DNA from 2 places in the Arthrobacter sp. 01T419 genome. Region 1 is predicted to be linked to the other one. Evidence: predicted binding sites of a transcription regulator. Region 1 holds the regulator's gene; the other holds the start of a gene.

Region 1 (8,952 bases):
ATGGTGGCCCAGGCCGCCGCAGCGATGATGCGCTCGGTGGACGCCGACCGCGCGCTGCATTCCATGCACAGCTACTTCATGCGCCCGGTGGAGATCGGGGCAACGGTCCGCTACGAGGTTGAACGCCTCCGCGACGGCCGGGGATACTCGACCCGAAGCGTGCGGGGCCACCAGAACGGCAAGACCGTCTACGCGGCGATGGGTTCCTTCCAGGTGCCCGAAGACGGCCCGGACTTCCAGCCGGTGGCGCCATCCGCCGTCGAACCCGAATCCCTTCGCAGCGCCGCCGAGGTGCTGCAGGGTGTCGAGGGGCCGGCTGCCGAGTACTGGTCGTCGAAACGCAGCTTCGACATGCGGCACATTCCCGGGCCGGTATATCTGCAGGTGGAAGGTGATTCTGTGCCGCATCAGGCCATCTGGGTGAAAGCGTTTGAGCACCTGCCCGACGCCGGCGGCGAACATGCCACCGCCGATCTGCACCGCGCCGCGCTGGCATACGTCTGCGACTACACCATCCTCGAGCCCCTGCTCCGGGTGAACGGGCTCCACTGGTCCAGCCCCGGACTCGCCACAGCCAGCCTGGACCACTCCATGTGGTTCCACCGGGACGGCCGCGCCGATGACTGGGTCCTGTACGCCCAGGAGGCGGTGTCCGGGCAAAGCAACAGGGGGCTGGCCACGGGCCGCTTCTTTGACAGGCAAGGACGCCTGCTGGCAACGGTTGCTCAAGAAGGCATGATCCGCGCCGGTTCCTGAACACCTTCGACTTATCCGCCGTATTACTGAAAGGAGTGGCCATGACAATGTTGAGATCAGCCCACGTGGACACCTTCACCCGCGACCACTTGCCACTGGCCGGCACGTGGCCGACCCTCGAATTCACCCTGCCGGAACTCCAGTACCCAGCGACGCTCAACGCAGCAGCGGCGCTCATTGACGGCGCCGTCGCAAACCATGGTGCCGGACGCCCCGCTCTGGTTACCCCGGACGGCACGGTCTGGACGTACGGTGAGCTGCAGCGGCGCGCCAACCAAGTTGCCCAGGTCCTCACCGAGGACCTGGGCGTGGTGCCTGGCAACCGCGTCATGTTGCGCGGTCCGAACAATCCCTGGATTGTCGCGGCCTGGCTTGGCGTGCTCAAGGCCGGTGCCGTCGTTGTCACCACCATGCCAATGCTGCGTTCCAGCGAGGTCGGCACGCTCATCAGCCTCACGCGTCCTGCCGTAGCCATCTCCGACCACCGGTTCATGGACGAACTGCTCGCAGCGGCAGGAGAGGACACCGTTGTCCTCTCCTACGGTTCCGACGACGCCGGCGACCTCACGTCCCGCTGTGCCGCCAAGAGCGGCGAGTTCACTGCCGTGCCGACCTCCGCCGACGACGTCGCGCTGCTCGGCCCGACGTCGGGCACCACGGGCACACCCAAGATCACCATGCATTTCCACCGGGACATCCTCGCGAACGCCGACACTTTTGCCCGCCATATTCTGCAGCCAACCCCTGACGACGTGTTTGCCGGTTCACCACCCCTCGCCTTCACGTTCGGCCTCGGTGGGCTGGTGGTCTTCCCCCTGCGCTTCGGCGCATCCTCGCTGCTGACAGAACGGGCCACCCCCGTGGAACTTGCCGAGAGTGCCGCCGCTGCCGGGGCCACCATCCTGTTCACTGCGCCCACTGCGTACCGAGCCATCCTCAAGGAAGGCCGCGGATCGTTGCTCCGCAAGCTCCGGGTGGCGGTCTCGGCGGGCGAACACTTGCCCAAGGAAACGTGGGAGGCAGTTCGGGAAGCCACAGGCCTCCGGCTCGTCAACGGCATCGGAGCTACCGAACTGTTGCACGTCTTCATTTCCGCGTCCGGGGACGACATCCGGCCCGGCACCACCGGACGGGCCGTGCCCGGGTACAGGGCAGCCATCCTCGACGACGAGGGCCTGGAACTAGGAGCCGGGCAGCTTGGGCGGCTCGCCGTCATCGGCCCCACCGGATGCCGCTACCTGGATGACCCACGGCAAACAAACTATGTGGTCAACGGCTGGAACGTCACCGGCGACACCTTCACGAGAGACGAGGACGGGTACTTCACCTATCAGGCCCGGTCGGACAACATGATCGTTTCCTCCGGCTACAACATCGGCGCCCCTGAAGTAGAAACCGCCATCGATATGCACCCGGACGTGGTGGAGAACGCCGTCATCGGCCGGCCCGACGAGGCACGCGGCAGCGTTGTTTGCGCGTTCATCGTCCTACGCGAAGGCGTCAGGGGCGATGACGCGAAGCGCAAAGAAATCCAGGACTTCGTCAAACGGACGATCGCCCCCTACAAGTACCCGCGGGACATCCGGTTCGTCGATGAACTTCCCCGCAATCCCAGCGGCAAGCTGCAGCATTTCAAGCTGCGCGACCGCGTCAACAACGACCCCGAACAGCTTGCCGGCGCAGGCCTGGGCCAGGCCTGAGAAGGAGCAAAAGCATGAAAATCGCAATCGTAGGAGGCGGCCCCGGCGGCCTGTACTTCGCGGCACTGATGAAGCAACTCGACCCGTCACACAAGATCACCCTCTGGGAACGCAACGCCGCCAGCGACACTTTCGGTTTCGGCGTCGTATTCTCCGATGAGACGCTCGGCGGCATTGGCAACGCCGACGCCGTGGTGGCCGAGTACATGAGCCGGCGCTTCGCCCGCTGGTCCGACATCGACATCCATTTCGGCGGGGAAACGGTGACGGTGGGCGGCCAGGGTTTTGCGGCCATGAGCCGCAAGGAACTGCTGGAACTGCTTCAGCGCCGGTGTGCCGAGCTCGGCGTCGACCTCCGTTTCCAGACCGTTGCGCCGCCGGTTGAGGAGCTTGAGGCCAACTATGACCTGGTCCTGGCAGCAGACGGCATCAACTCCCAGATCCGTGCTAAATACGCGGACTCCTTCACTCCAAGCCTGGACCTGCGGCCCAACAAGTTCATGTGGCTGGGCACGGACCAGGTGTTCGAGGCGTTCAAGTTCTTCGTCAAGGAAACCGAATGGGGGGTCATGCAGATCCATGGCTACCCGTACTCCGATGAAGGCTCCACGTTCATTGTCGAAATGCACGAAGACGTGTGGCGGGCTGCCGGCTTCGACGAGACCGCTTCCGACGTGTTCCCTCCCGGGGTCTCGGATGAAAAGGCGATTGCCAAGATCCGTTCCATCTTCGCGGAGGAACTCGATGGCTACGAGGTCCTGTCCAACAACTCCAAGTGGATCAACTTCACCACCGTGCGTAACGAGAGCTGGCGCCATGGCAATGTCGTGCTGCTCGGCGATGCGGCTCATACCGCACACTTCTCCATCGGTTCCGGAACCAAACTGGCCATGGAAGACTCCCTGGCACTCGCCGCATGCCTGCATGAACACCCAGATGTGGAGTCGGCGTTGTCCGCCTATGAAACCGAGCGTCGTCCGGTTGTCGCCTCCACCCAGCGCGCCGCCCAGGCTTCGCTTGAATGGTTCGAGCGGATCGCCCAATACAAGGAGCAGGATCCAACGCAGTTCGCCTTCAACCTCCTCACGCGGAGCCGCCGCATCACACAGGAAAACCTGCGGCTGCGCGACCCGGAATTCGCCGACGCCGTGGACCGCAACTTCGCCGAATCCCAGGGACTGGCAGAAACTGCCCCGGCCATGTTCCAGCCGTTCCGAATCGGCGGACTGGAACTCAAGAACCGCATTGTGGTCTCCCCCATGGACATGTACTCCGCGGTGGATGGCGTCCCGGGCGACTTCCACAAAGTGCACCTCGGTTCCAAGGCACTTGGCGGCGCCGGATTGGTCATGACCGAAATGGTGTGTGTTTCCGAGAGCGGGCGGATCACCCCCGGTTGCACCGGCCTGTACACGGAGGCACAGCGAGACAGCTGGAAGGAAATCGTGGACTTCGTCCATGCCAACTCGACGGCCAAGATCGGGGCACAGCTCGGTCATTCCGGCCGAAAGGGCTCCACCAAGCTCATGTGGGAAGGCATCGACGAGCCGCTCGCATCCGGCAACTGGGACGTTGTCGGCCCGTCGGCCCTGCCTTACGGTCCTGGCAACCAGACGCCTGTGGAACTCGACCGTGCAGGCATGGAAGCCATCAAGGCTGAGTTCGTGGCCGCGACCCTCCGTGCCGAATCGGCAGGCTTCGACCTCCTTGAAGTCCATGCCGCCCACGGCTACTTGCTTTCCTCTTTCCTCTCGCCCGTTTCGAACCGCCGGACGGACGAGTTTGGTGGCAGCTTGGAGAACCGCTTGCGGTTCCCCCTGGAAGTGTTCGACGCCGTCCGTGCGGCGTGGCCTGCCAGCAAGCCTGTGACGGTACGCATCTCCGCGACGGACTGGATCGACGGCGGCAACACCTCAGACGACTCGCTCGACATCGCGCGGGCATTCGTGGCCCACGGCGCCGCGGGCATCGACGTCTCCACCGGCCAGGTCGCCAAGGAAGAACAACCGGCTTTCGGCCGCAGCTACCAGACGCCATTCGCCGACCGCATCCGCCAGGAAGTTGCCGCTCCCGCGGGAGCAGCGGTCATCGCCGTCGGCGCCATCTCCAGCTTTGACGACGTCAACTCCATCCTCCTCGCAGGACGGGCGGACCTCGTGGCGCTTGGCCGGACGCACCTGTTCGACCCCCAGTGGACGCTCCATGCCGCAGCCGAGCAGGAATACCAGGGCCCCGGCGCGCAATGGGTGCCACAGTTCCGGGCGGGCCGACGCAAACCGCCGAGCTCCCGCACGGATGCCGTAAGGCCCAGGCTTTCACTCTTGAAAGAGCCCGAGTCCGACGCCGACAACACGCACCTGCGCTGGACCCCCAGAGCAGTCTCCGCGCCAGCACTGGCCAATTAGGCTGGACGCATGGCTATCATCCACAGAGCGACTCTGCGTCCCAGCAAATTGGAGCTCATTGAAAAGTACCTGCCCGCCCAGACATGGTTCACCAAAGATGGCTCCGCCCCGCCTGAGCTCCTTGGCGCGTACCGCTTCGATGATCCGGACGGCGAAGTGGGCCTCGAGACACATCTGGTCTCCCACGGCAGCAAGGTCTATCAAGTTCCGTTGAGTTACCGGGGATCGGAATTGTCCGGCGCCGAGGGCTCACTGCTCGGCACCATGGAACATTCCGTGTTGGGCAAGCGGTGGGTGTACGACGCCTGCGCCGATCCCGTCTACGTCACTGCCCTGGCCACCGCCATCCTCACGGGACAGCGGGAAGCCCAGCAGTTCGTGGAGGTCGACGGCGCGTTGCAGCCACGTACGGGCTCCGTCAAGGTCAAGGGCAGTGGAACGCCGGGTAGCGAAGTCCCTCCACTGAGCCCGGCAGCGCCGATCACCCAGGACACCATCACCCGGATCGAGGCCGGTGAGCATACGCTGCTGGTGAACCGTGTCCTCGATCTCGGGACACAGGGTCCGGAAGATTCTGCTGCCCTCCGGGGCACGTGGGCCGATCAAAGCAGTCCCGTGCTGCTCGCGGCGCTCTCGCAGGCCTAGCGGACTACTCCCCCGGACGCGGCCGCCACACGACAACTGCCTGGGACCGCGCCCGGGGGCGCTGCCCGCGGGCCAGGCTGACGACGTCGCCCGCTGCTCCTGCCGCAAAAACGCGGGCCTCCACCGGGCCCCGCCGGCGTTGCAGTTCCTCGCTCAGCTCGGCCACGCGGTACTGCAGTGCGGCCACTTGGTTTTCGAGATCAAGGATCCGTTTGATGCCCTCAAGGGAGACGCCTTCGTGGGAGAGCCGCTGGACTTCGCGCAAGCGGTCGATATCCCGCTGGGAGTAGCGCCGGGACTTACCCGGCGCTCGGCTCGGCGACACGATGCCGAGGCGATCGTACTGGCGCAGGGTCTGCGGGTGCATGTCAGCCAGTTCGGCCGCGACGGAGATGACGAAGATCGGCTGGTTGATGTCGATGCCCATGACGACGTCCCTCCTGTGTGTTGCCGCCGCTACAAGCGGGCCTTGGCGGCCAGGTCGTGGCGGGGATCGGCGTCGGAAGTAGCCGCGGCGAATGCCTTGACGGCCTCCTCGGCCTCTTTGTTAAGGTTCTGCGGGACGGCGACGTCGATTGTCACCAGCAGATCGCCGGTGCCCTTCGTCGTCTTGACGCCACGGCCCTTGACCCGGAGGGTGCGCCCGGAAGGCGTGCCGGCCGGGACGCGGACGGTGACAGAGTCGCCGTCGAGCGTTGGCACGTGGATGTTGGCACCCAACGCGGCTTCAGCGAAAGTCACCGGCACGTGGATGCGGATGTTGTCGCCGTCGCGGTTAAAGAAATCGTGTGGCTTGACGTTCACCGTGATGATGAGGTCCCCGTTGCCGGCTGCTCCGGGATTGCCTTTGCCGCGCTGACGGACCTTCTGGCCGTCCCTGATGCCCGCGGGAATCTTGACGTCGATGACGTTGCCGTTGCTTTCGCGCAGGCTCACCGTGGTGCCGTGGATGGATCCGGCGAAGGAAATGGAGGTGGACGCCGTGCGGTCGCTGCCCTTTTGCGGGGCGCGCTGGAAGCCGGTCTGTCCACCGCCGAAGCCGCCGCCGAACAGGTCGGCGAACTCGGGGGGGATACCGCCGGCACCGGCAGGCTGACGTGCTCCGCCGCCGAAAAGTCCGCCGAACAGGTCCTCGAAGCCACCATTGGCCGGCCCGCCGCGTCCTGCTGCCCCCGGAGCGAATCGTGCCCCGCCCATGGCACGGATGGCATCGTACTGCTGACGCTCCTCGGCATCCGAAAGCACTGAATAGGCCTCCGAGATGTCCTTGAACTTCTTCTCGGCAGCAGCATCCCCGGAATTGGTATCCGGATGATACTTCCGCGCAAGCTTGCGGTACGCCTTCTTAATGTCAGCGTCAGAGGCGTCCTTGGCGACACCAAGGATGGCGTAAAAATCCTTCTCAACCCAGTCCTGGCTGGCCACTCGGCTTCTCTCTTTCTTCTGGTTAAGTTGCGTGCGCTCCGCGATGCATAGGCCCCCGCCCCTTCGCGTGGCGGCTAAGTCCTACGGACTTCAGCCGCCACGCTCCGGCAGGCCCGATGCCACTCCCGGGGCCTATGCTTCGCTTCGCGCCTGCTGTCATCTCACCTCAGGCGAGCTTACAGCGGGCGCGAAGCCGGATATGGGGCGGCGGTGTGGAGGGCACCGCCCCATATCCGGCGAAGCGCCACGGTGAGCACACCCAGCGCGGCGAGCCCAACTAAGGCGGGACCTAAGCAGGCACAGCCACAATTACTTGGGCCGCACGCAGCACCCGGTCGCCGGAGCGGTAGCCGGAGCGCAGCACTTGGCTGACGGTGTCCACTTCGATGTCCTCGCCCGGCTGCTGGATGAGGGCTTCGTGGATCGTGGGGTCGAATTCGACGCCAGTCTCCGCGATGCGCTCCAGGCCGTACGTCTTCAGCGCAGTCTCCAGCTTGGCGGCGATCGCGGCGAACGGGCCGTCCACGAGGTCGCCGTGCTGGCGGGCGGCGTCGACGTCGTCGAGCACCGGCAGGAGGGAGTTCAGGACGCCGATGACGGCCATTTCCCCTGCGACGGCGCGGTCGCGTTCGACGCGCTTGCGGTAGTTGACGTACTCAGCCTGCAGGCGCAGGAGGTCGTTGCGGAGTTCCGCGGCCTCTGCTTGTGCGGCGGCACCGGGGGCTACCGACTCTTCAGCCGGAACCTCGACGCCGTTGAGGATTTCCTCAGCCTGGGACAGGGCATCGCCCTCGGTGGCAGAGGCGTTGGAATCAGCTGCCGATCCTTGGGTGTGGCGGGCGGCCCCGGTCTCCGGGTCGACCTTGCGGTTGTCCCGTATGACCGGCTTGTGCTGTTCGTTGCCCTCGTTGCTCGAACGTGAGTGCTCTGCTTCGTTGCCGTGGTGAGGCATGCTTACTTCTTTTCGTCTTCGTCGATGATCTCGGCGTCGACGATGTCCTCATCGCCGGAGGCAGAACCAGCCTTGGCACCGGCGGGAGCGCCCTCAGCACCAGCGGCGCTGCTTGCACCATCCGGGGAACCTGCGTGCGAGTAGATCGCTTCGCCGAGCTTGGACTGCGAGTGCTGCAGCTTCTCGAAAGCGGTCTTCACTGCTGCGTCGTCGGTGCCTTCGAGGGCCTTCTTGAGGGCGTCGACGTCGGCCTTGACCTCGGTCTTGACCTCTTCAGGCAGCTTGTCGTCGTTTTCGGCGATGAGCTTGTCCACGGAGTAGGCGAGCTGCTCGGCGGTGTTGCGGGTGTCGGTAGCCTCGCGGCGGGCCTTGTCCTCGGCTGCGTGCTCCTCGGCTTCACGGACCATGCGGTCGATGTCTTCCTTGGACAGCGCGGTGCCGCCGGTGATGGTCATCGACTGCTCCTTGCCGGTGCCCTTGTCCTTCGCGGAGACGTGGACAATGCCGTTGGCGTCGATGTCGAAGGTGACCTCGACCTGCGGGACGCCGCGCGGTGCGGGGGCGATGCCGGTCAGTTCGAACGTGCCCAGCGGCTTGTTGTCGCGGGTGAATTCACGCTCGCCCTGGAAGACCTGGATGGCCACGGACGGCTGGTTGTCGTCAGCGGTGGTGAAGGTCTCGGAACGCTTGGTGGGGATAGCCGTGTTGCGCTCGATCAGGTGCGTCATGACGCCACCCTTGGTTTCGATGCCGAGGGACAGCGGGGTGACGTCGATCAGGAGAACGTCCTTGCGCTCGCCCTTCAGGACACCGGCCTGCAGTGCTGCGCCAACGGCAACAACTTCGTCCGGGTTGACGCCCTTGTTGGGCTCCTTGCCGCCGGCGAGTTCCTTGACGAGGTCGTAGACGGCGGGCATACGGGTGGAGCCACCCACCAGTACGATGTGGTCGATGTCGGAGAGCTTGATGCCGGTTTCGGCGATGACGTCGTGGAACGGCTTCTTGGTGCGCTCCAGCAGGTCCTTGGTGAGGTCCTGGAACTTGGCGCGGGTCAGCTGTTCGTCCAGGT
Region 2 (8,952 bases), on a different contig from region 1:
CCGCAGCCATGTCCGGCATCTGCTGCATCATGCCCGCGACGTAGCGGTCCTGCAGCTTGGCCATGTAGTAGGTGCCGCCGTTGCCGGCATCCATTGCATCCAGTTCCCAGCCGAACAGATCAGTGTAAAAGGCCTTGGAAGCCTCAATGTCCGACGACGACAGGTCCACCCAACACGGAGTTCCCTGCTTGTAGCTATCAACCTGCGGCATTGCTATCCCTTCGTTGAGTAGCCGGCGTACGCCGGCGGATACCACGTTCAAAGTAGTACGGGGGTCCGACACTGACAACAGTCGGCGAGCGCGGGCCCCTCGGAACCCGCTATGCGTGAACTGCGCGGCCAGTGAAAGCAACCAAGCGCTCCAGGCTGGATGCCGTCTCGGCGACTTCCTGGGCCGGGGCGAAGCTGCCGCTCGCACGGACCTGATCGCTGATGGTGTTCTGGGCGAGGACCTCCACGTAGTCGGTGAGCTCGTCCGCAACCGACAGCTCGCGGCCAAGGGCCTTGGAGAAGTCCCAAGCGTGGACCAGGAATTCAAGGTTGAGGATGGAGGCGACCATCGGGGCCGGCAGTTCAGCGAAGCCCATGTCGATGGTGCCTTCGAGGCCACGGCGGTAGAAAGCTTCCAGCGTGGGCTGGGCGAGGTCGGCGATGCGCACCTCAGGCGACTTTCCGGCGTCGTCCGCTACGTCGGCTCCCAGCGCGTTCGCGATGCCGGAAATCGAGCCGGCGAGGTGGTCAAGCAACTGGGACACGTTGAAGTCGGCGCACGGCGTATGAGTCTGCGCGTCGGCTTCCGTGACGTTCGCCAGAACGCGCTGCACGATGGCAAGCGTGGCGTCCGCGGAAGTGAGTTCGTTGAGATCGGCAGGGGCAGCCGCCCATTCGTCGGCACCGGCATCGCCCGTGGAGACCTCGGCGAGGAGACGGTCGAGGTAGTGGTTCCAGCCCTCGGCGTGGGCGGCGACGGCTTCCGGCGTCGGAAGGCCTTCGTGCACCAAGCGCACGGTGGTCCCGCCGTCGGCAGGCTCAAGGGTGATGGCCACCGTGGAGACGTTGTCCGCAGGGGCTTCCGGCTGCTCCCAGCCCCACGTGAAGACGACGCGCTTCCCCGGTTCGATTTCGGTGAACGTTCCGGCTGCGTGATGGCCCGGGGTGATGGTCCACCGGTACTCGCCGCCCACCTTCAGGTCGACGCGGGCGGCGACCGTCTGCCAGCGGCGGAGCCTTTCGGGCTGGGTGATGAGTTCGAACGCCTGGTCGACGTTGAGGGGAAGAAGAACGGTCTTGTCGTAAATCATGATGATTCCTCGGTTGTGGGAAGGCGGTCGGTGGTGAAGTCTTGTGCGTCAGCAAGGAGCATGTCCAGCTCTGTGGTCCAGAACTGCTCAAAAAGCTTCCGGAGTTCCCTCATGCCAGCGTTGTCCAAGCGGTAGAAACGGTTGCGTCCCTCTTTGCGGGCCGCAACAAGTCCAACCTGCTCCAGCAACAGCAAGTGCTGCGAGACGGCGGATCTGCTCACCGTGAATTCGGCAGCCAGCTCCGTCACGGTGCGCTCACCCGCCGCAAGCATGTGCAACAGACGCCGCCTATTCGGCTCCGCGGCAACTTCCAGTGGGTCGAGCATGATTAATACGTTAGCGTCCACTAACGCATTCTGTCAATAACTTCCGAGAGCGCACTATCAACGACTACAGCACGGCGGACACCGCTACGAAAAGGGAACGAAAAAAAGCCCGTGGAGCACACCAATCATGGCGCGCCCCACGGGCTCTGTGTTTTGCGTGGCATCCGGGGATGCCAAATGACCTCGTGTACGACGGCGGTACGCAACTCGATGCCGAAAGGCACCTGATTGTTGCGACAGCTATCCGATACGGCGGGTGTCTACCTCGTCGTCATCGTCTTCCAAGTCCTGTGCGTACTTGTCCTCATAAGCCGAGTAGTCCGGCTCCGGCGGATCATCCGCGAATCGGCTCGTCGCACGACTTGATGGACCCGTTAGCTCGCGCTGAAGGGCCGAATAGTCAGTGTTCGGGGAGTAGTACTTAATGTCCCGAGCCTGCTTGGTAGCTTTTGCCTTTTGACGGCCGCGCCCCATGGCGTGACCCCCTTTTGTACTTGGACCGGAGGTGGTCACCTTGGCGATCGGTGAGGCCCCGGAATGTTTGGTCAATTTGTCGTATGTCTAGATTACATGCTTTCTGGAGCAACTGCTTGCCACCACCTTCGCGAAAGCAGCGTCACAGTCCCACCTGGCAGCATCAACATTCATTGGCATGAAAAACTTGGGTAGAGTCGCCCTAATATCGGGCCACACGCATGAGAGGCACACATTCAGACATGGGCCAGGACAACACCTTCCCGGGCAACAACGGTACAGGCGACGATGAGTCGCCGGTAGACCCCGGCGCAGGGAACGAGGATCCGGGGACTTCGGGCGTTGATCCGGAGAATCCGGAGCCTGGCGAAACCGAACCGGAGGACACCGATACCAACGGAAAAGAGTCCCCGCTGCGGACCGCCCTTGACGCCATGACGCGGCAACGGATCATCATCGGCGGGATCGTGCTGGCTGTGCTGATCCTCATCGGCATAGTGATCTGGATCCTCGTTGGAGCCCTGGCCAACCGTCCGGTGGCCGACGCCAGCCCCGAACCTGCCACGTCCACCACCCGTGGGACCCTTCCGGCGGACGTGGCGGCCAAGGACTACCAGTTGGGCGATTGCTTCGCCGACTTCGACTCCAACGCAAGCCATGCGCGGGTTGTGGAATGCAACACTGATCATTCCGCCCAGTTGGGCGCCATTTTCCGCTACAAGGCCGGGGACTCTTTTCCCGGCACCACCGCGTTGCGGGACAAGGGCCGCGAAATCTGCCGCACGATGCTGCTCAACGAAGCATCCAGCAAGTATGTGCTGCTCCAACAAAACGTGTACCCGAGCTCCACCAGCTGGGATAAAGGCGACCGCCGAGTGGACTGCTTCATCGTGGTGGACTCGGGCAATACGCTCAAGGAATCCGTACTTCAGAAGTAGCCCGGCCATCCGCTCCAGCTAGTCCTTCCGCCTCACCGTCAGGCCGCTACCTGCCGGAGCTCCGCCGTCGGGACCCGACAAAGCTTCGAGCCCTTCGATGGTGAGTTCGTCGACGTCGGCCGCGGTGTCCACCAGGACAGTGTCGCCGTCCATGATCTGTCCGGCGAGGATCTCCTTTGCCAGGCGGTCGCCTATCTCGCGTTGAACCAATCTGCGCAACGGACGCGCGCCGTAGGCGGGATCGTAACCGGACATCGCGAGCCACGCGCGGGCACCATCAGTGACCTCGAGGGTGAGCCTGCGGTCGTGCAGCCTCTTGGTCAGCTCGTCCACGTGCAACTCGACGATCCTGGCGAGTTCGTCCACGCTGAGGGCGTCGAACAGGACAATCTCATCGAGCCGGTTGAGGAACTCCGGCTTGAAGGACGCGTTGACCACGGCCATCACCGCATTTCGCTTCGCCGCGGCGTCCAAGGTTGGATCCACGAGGAACTGGCTGCCGTGGTTTGAGGTCAGCACAAGGATGGTGTTCCGGAAGTCCACCGTGCGGCCTTGGCCGTCGGTGAGGCGGCCGTCGTCGAGCACTTGCAGGAGGATGTCGAACACTTCCGGGTGGGCCTTCTCCACTTCGTCGAGCAGGATCACGGAGTACGGGCGGCGGCGGACCGCTTCCGTGAGCTGACCGCCTTCCTCGTAGCCCACGTATCCGGGAGGAGCACCGACCAGGCGGGCCACGGAATGCTTCTCCCCGTACTCGGACATGTCGATCCGCACCATGGCGCGTTCGTCATCGAAGAGGAAGTCGGCCAGGGCCTTGGCCAGTTCGGTTTTCCCGACGCCCGTGGGGCCGAGGAACAAGAAGGAACCCGTCGGGCGGTTGGGGTCACTGATGCCCGCGCGGGCGCGCCGGACGGCATCGGAAACGGCGGCCACGGCCTTGGATTGGCCGATCAGCCGCTTGCCGATCTCTTCTTCCATGTGCAGCAGCTTCTGGGACTCGCCCTGCAGCATGCGGCCTGCGGGGATTCCGGTCCAGGCGGAAATGACTTCGGCAATATCATCCGCTGTGACTTCGTCGGCAACCATCAACGCAGGTTTTGCCTCGCCCCGCGCCTCCCGGGCAGATTCCTCCTCGGCCGCGGCACTGAGCTCGCGCTCCAACGCGGGTAGCTCGCCGTACAGAATGCGCGAGGCGGCTTCAAGGTCGCCTTCGCGCTGGTATTTTTCGGCGGCCGAACGCAATTCATCGATTTTCGCTTTGAGGTCGCCGACACGGTTGAGCCCGGCCTTTTCAGATTCCCAACGGGCGTTCAATGCCGACAGGGTTTCTTGCTTGTCCGCCTTGTCCGCGCGGAGCGCTGCGAGGCGTTCCACCGAGGCGGCGTCAGTCTCTCGAGCGAGGGCCAACTCCTCCATGGTGAGACGGTCCACGGCGCGGCGGAGCTGGTCGATTTCCTCGGGAGCGGAATCGATCTCCATGCGCAACCGTGACGCCGCCTCGTCCACGAGGTCGATTGCCTTGTCCGGCAACTGGCGGCCCGAGATGTAGCGGTTGGAGAGCGTTGCGGCCGCGACCAAGGCGGAGTCCGCGATCGCTACTTTGTGGTGGGCCTCATAGCGTTCCTTGAGGCCACGGAGGATACCGATGGTGTCCTCCACGCTCGGCTCACCCACGAAGACCTGCTGGAAGCGGCGTTCCAGTGCCGGATCCTTCTCGACGTTTTCGCGGTACTCGTCCAGGGTGGTGGCACCGATGAGCCGGAGCTCGCCGCGGGCCAGCATGGGCTTGAGCATATTGCCGGCGTCCATGGCACTTTCGCCCGTGGCACCAGCGCCCACCACGGTGTGGATTTCGTCGATAAACGTGACGATCTGACCGTTGGAGTTCTTGATCTCCTCCAGCACCGCTTTCAGGCGTTCCTCGAATTCGCCGCGGTATTTGGCCCCAGCCACCATTGAAGCGAGGTCCAGCGCAATCAGGGTCTTGCCCCGCAGGCTTTCCGGGACGTCCCCGGCCACCATGCGCTGGGCGAGCCCTTCGACGACGGCGGTCTTGCCGACGCCGGGTTCCCCGATGAGCACTGGATTGTTCTTGGTACGGCGACTCAGCACCTGGACGACCCGCCGGATTTCGCTGTCCCGTCCGATCACGGGATCCAGCTTGCCGGAGCGCGCCACGGCAGTCAGGTCGGTGCCGTATTTCTCCAGCGCTTGGAAAGTATTTTCCGGGTCTTGTGAGGTGACTTTACGGTCGCCGCGGACACCCGGCAGGGCGGCGAGGAGCGCCTCATGGGAGGCACCGGCGTCGCGCAGTAGCTTTCCTACGGCGTCGCTTCCGGCAGAAAGCCCCAAAAGGAGGTGCTCGGTAGACACAAAGGAATCGCCGAGCTTTTCCGCCTCGTTCTGGGCGGCCTGAATAGCCTGCATGGACGGACGGGAAAGCTGCGCTTGCTGCACGGAACTGCCCGACGACGACGGCAGGGCCTTGATCGCCGAACTCGCCTGCACGCTTACCGCGTCCGGGTCCGCTCCGGTGGCGCGCAAAAGGGCGACGGCGACGCCCTCGCGCTGGTCCATGAGCGCCTTGAGCAGGTGGGCCGGCTCCAATTGGGGATTTCCCGCGGTGGAGGCGTTCATGGCCGCCGCGGAAAGAGCCTCCTGGCTCTTGGTGGTGAATTTGACGTCCATGGAAGAGCTCCTTTCGGGAAGATGGCTGTTTCTCAAAGTTGAGTCTACTATGCTCAACTTTGGCAAACCGGCCCTCCCGATCCATGTTTGCCGACGGCGAAACCAGTGTCCATAGTCCACCGTCGAAACGCGGGTCCGGTCCGCGCGCTGCGTGCCCGAAGGCAGCGCACGGACCGGACCCACGATCTCGCCAAACAGCCGTACGATATGCACATGGCACCCTTTACAGTCACCCGCAATGCGCTGATCGCCGCGGCTCCCGCGGACATCTTCCCCCTCGTCAACAACTTCCACGAATGGACCAAATGGTCTCCCTGGGAGGCGGTTGACCCCAAGCTGAGCCGCAGCTACTCGGGCAACGAATCCGGCGTCGGAGCAAAGTATGCCTGGAGTGGCAACAACAAGGCCGGCACCGGAACCATGGAAATCGTCGGCTCCGAGGAGCCCGGCAAGATCGATATCCGCCTGGAATTCACCAAGCCGATGAAGGCCGTCAACCCCACGGAGTTCACTTTCGTCCCCGAGGGCGAAGGCACCCGCGTCACCTGGACAATGACGGGTGAAAACAAGGGCCTCGGCAAAGTCTTCGCGCTGTTCATGAACATGGACAAGATGGTGGGCGGCGACTTCGAAAAAGGCCTGGCCTCCCTCAAAACGGCAGCCACCCAGAAGAACTCGTAGCCCGTCGGGCACAGGCCATGGCCGTCTACGTTGATCCGCCGCTGTGGCCCGCGCACGGGACGGTGTTTTCCCACCTCGTCTCGGACGCATCGCTTGAGGAACTGCATGCCTTTGCCAAGGCCGCGGGAATCCCAGAGCGTGCCTTCGACGGCGACCACTACGACGTCCCGGAGCGCCGCTACCAGGATCTCCTGTCCGCCGGAGCCATCCCCGTGGAGGCCCGCGTTCTGGTCCGCAAACTAATTGCGAGTGGTTTGCGGATCCCCGCCCGGGACCGGAGCAAAGCGCTCACTGTGCCCCTGCTGGAGCGCTGGAATTCAACGCTTCCGGGACATGAGGAGCTAGGTTTCGAGCTCCTGGAACGCTGGGGCGAAGAACACCGGAAGTATCACAGCCGCACGCATTTGTTGGCGGTCCTCGAAGCCCTGGACGTCCTCACTGACCCCGCGCTTCCCGCGCGCTCGGTAACCTTGGCCGCGTGGTTCCACGACGCTGTCTATGAGGGAATCGCCGGGCAGGATGAAGAGCAATCGGCCAAATTGGCCGAGGACCGGCTCGCCATTGCAGGCCTGCCTGAGCCGGTGATCGATGAGGTGGCCCGGCTCGTCAGGCTGACCTCGACGCACAGCCCCGCGCCGGACGATCATGCCGGCGCCCTCCTGTGCGACGCCGATCTCTCCATCCTCGGTGCGGAACCCGCGGCTTACGCCCGCTATTTGACGGCTGTCCGCGAGGATTACGCCCACGTCAGCGATGCCGACTTCGCCGCCGGCCGGTCCGCGGTGGTTCGCCAGTTGCTCGCCCTGGATCCCCTCTTCCACAGCGAACGTGCCAAGGGCCTATGGCTGGACGCCGCTCGACGCAACCTGGAGGCCGAACTGTCATGACCACGGCGGGGACGGTGCATCGGCAGCTTCCGTTCGCGGTGAGATTTGAATGGGGGCTCGACGGCGCCCGCGCCATAGCGTCCGGAGCCGATCTTGCCGTTGTGGTTGACGTCCTCTCCTTCACCACGTGCGTGAGCGTCGCCGTCGACCGCGGCGCCATGGTCTTCCCCTACCCGTGGATGGACGCGGGAGCGGAGGAATTCGCCGCCCACCAAGGTGCGCAGCTGGCCGGTCCGCGAGGCGGGGGCGGACTGAACCTCTCGCCGTCGAGCCTCCGCCGCGCGCGGGCCTTGAGCCGCGTGGTGCTGCCTTCGCCCAACGGTTCGGCCCTTGCCTACGAGCTCGCCCGGGATGTTCCGCTCATCGCGGCCGTGTCACTGCGCAATGCGGCCGCCACCGCGGATTGGGTGGCGGCCGAGCTGTCCCCTGACGCCGTCGTGGCGGTGATCGCGGCCGGTGAGCGATGGCCCGGCGGTTCGCTCCGGCCCGCTGTGGAGGATCAGATCGGGGCCGGCGCCATCATTGCCGGGCTCGCGGCGGCGGGCCGGGGCGGCTTCACTCCGGAGGACGGCAGGGAGGGCTTCTCGCCGGAGGCCGAGGCCGCCATGGCAGTTTTCAACGCTGCCGAGCCCAGGCTCCGCGAAGCCCTGCAAGGCTGCTCTAGCGGCCGGGAGTTGATCGGCGCAGGGTACGCCGACGACGTCGAGATCGCCGCCGAACTCGACGCCGGGCTCGCTGTCGCCCTGTTGAGGGACGGTGCGTTTCGGCGACCCTGAGCGCTCATCAAGGCCCGGAGGACCCCGTGACCCCTCGCGGCTAGCCCTTATCCTTGATCCAACCCAGGATCACGGCTTCGAGCGCCGGCTTCTTCGCTTCGAAATCGGCGTCGTCCACAAACCGCGCAACGCGGGAGACTTCGCCGTCGCCCTCCAACAGGCCCAGCTCATCCGCGAGCGATGCACCCTGGTGGAACATCAGGGTGACATTTTTCTTTGATCGCGGGAAGAATGAGGCAATGTTTCCCTTGTAAATGAAGGTGGGCGCCTGCCATTTGATGGCTTCGGACAAGCGCGGGTCTACGCCGAGGATGAATTCCCTGATTTGGGCGAGCAATTGGCGGTGCGGGTTGTCGTACTGCTGAAGCCAGGTGTCCACTTCCGGATTTCGATTGCCCATGGCAGTAACCATAAGCCTCCTCGGCTGCGAGCGGCCCCGGGAGAGTAACTCGCGTCCGCTCAGAAAATCTGGCGGATGTTGGTCTTCGCGAGATCGATGAGCTGGTCGCCACGGCCGGAGAGGACGGTACGGATCGCGTACAGCGTGAAGCCCTTGACCTGTTCGGCGCTGATGGCCGGCGGAATGGACAGTTCCTGCCGGGCAGTGCGGACATCGATGAGGGCGGGACCGTCGTGTGCGAGGGCTTCCGCGAGTCCCTCTTTCAGCCCGGACGAGTTGTCCACGCGGAAACCGCGGATTCCCAGGGATTCAGCGAGTTTGGCGAAATCCGGGTTCTCCAAGTCCGTGCCGTAATTGACGAAGCCTGCGGCCTTCATTTCGAGCTCCACGAAGTTCAGCGAGGAGTTGTTGAAGACCACCACTTTGACGGGGAGCTTGTTCTGCACCAAGGTGATCAGCTCGCCCAGCAGCATGGTCAGGC

The links. Region 1 encodes HspR, which represses chaperone genes until heat shock. Its sites were predicted from a motif close to AAGTTGAGTCNNNNNGACTCAACTT; they were not measured.
Region 2: a site for HspR is predicted at 5,763-5,787, ahead of clpB (ATP-dependent chaperone ClpB). Genes of this name have one in related genera too.

Annotation. Positions count from the first base shown of each region.
Region 1 covers NZ_JBFTQF010000017.1:108,543-117,494, reverse strand. Annotated here, with positions in the region: gene AC1DLO_RS19900 (acyl-CoA thioesterase) at 1-756, shown strand, start outside; gene AC1DLO_RS19895 (AMP-binding protein) at 798-2,456, shown strand; gene AC1DLO_RS19890 (bifunctional salicylyl-CoA 5-hydroxylase/oxidoreductase) at 2,471-4,861, shown strand; gene AC1DLO_RS19885 (CG0192-related protein) at 4,871-5,506, shown strand; gene AC1DLO_RS19880 (heat shock protein transcriptional repressor HspR) at 5,511-5,933, opposite strand; gene AC1DLO_RS19875 (DnaJ C-terminal domain-containing protein) at 5,963-6,931, opposite strand; gene AC1DLO_RS19870 (nucleotide exchange factor GrpE) at 7,221-7,883, opposite strand; gene dnaK (molecular chaperone DnaK) at 7,886-8,952, opposite strand, start outside.
Region 2 covers NZ_JBFTQF010000016.1:40,695-49,646, reverse strand. Annotated here, with positions in the region: gene AC1DLO_RS19185 (VOC family protein) at 1-211, opposite strand, end outside; gene AC1DLO_RS19180 (TIGR03086 family metal-binding protein) at 321-1,301, opposite strand; gene AC1DLO_RS19175 (ArsR/SmtB family transcription factor) at 1,298-1,627, opposite strand; gene AC1DLO_RS19170 (DUF3073 domain-containing protein) at 1,868-2,101, opposite strand; gene AC1DLO_RS19165 (septum formation family protein) at 2,344-3,039, shown strand; gene clpB (ATP-dependent chaperone ClpB) at 3,058-5,727, opposite strand; gene AC1DLO_RS19155 (SRPBCC family protein) at 5,941-6,408, shown strand; gene AC1DLO_RS19150 (DUF4031 domain-containing protein) at 6,426-7,295, shown strand; gene AC1DLO_RS19145 (2-phosphosulfolactate phosphatase) at 7,292-8,071, shown strand; gene AC1DLO_RS19140 (DUF1801 domain-containing protein) at 8,112-8,483, opposite strand; gene poxB (ubiquinone-dependent pyruvate dehydrogenase) at 8,531-8,952, opposite strand, start outside.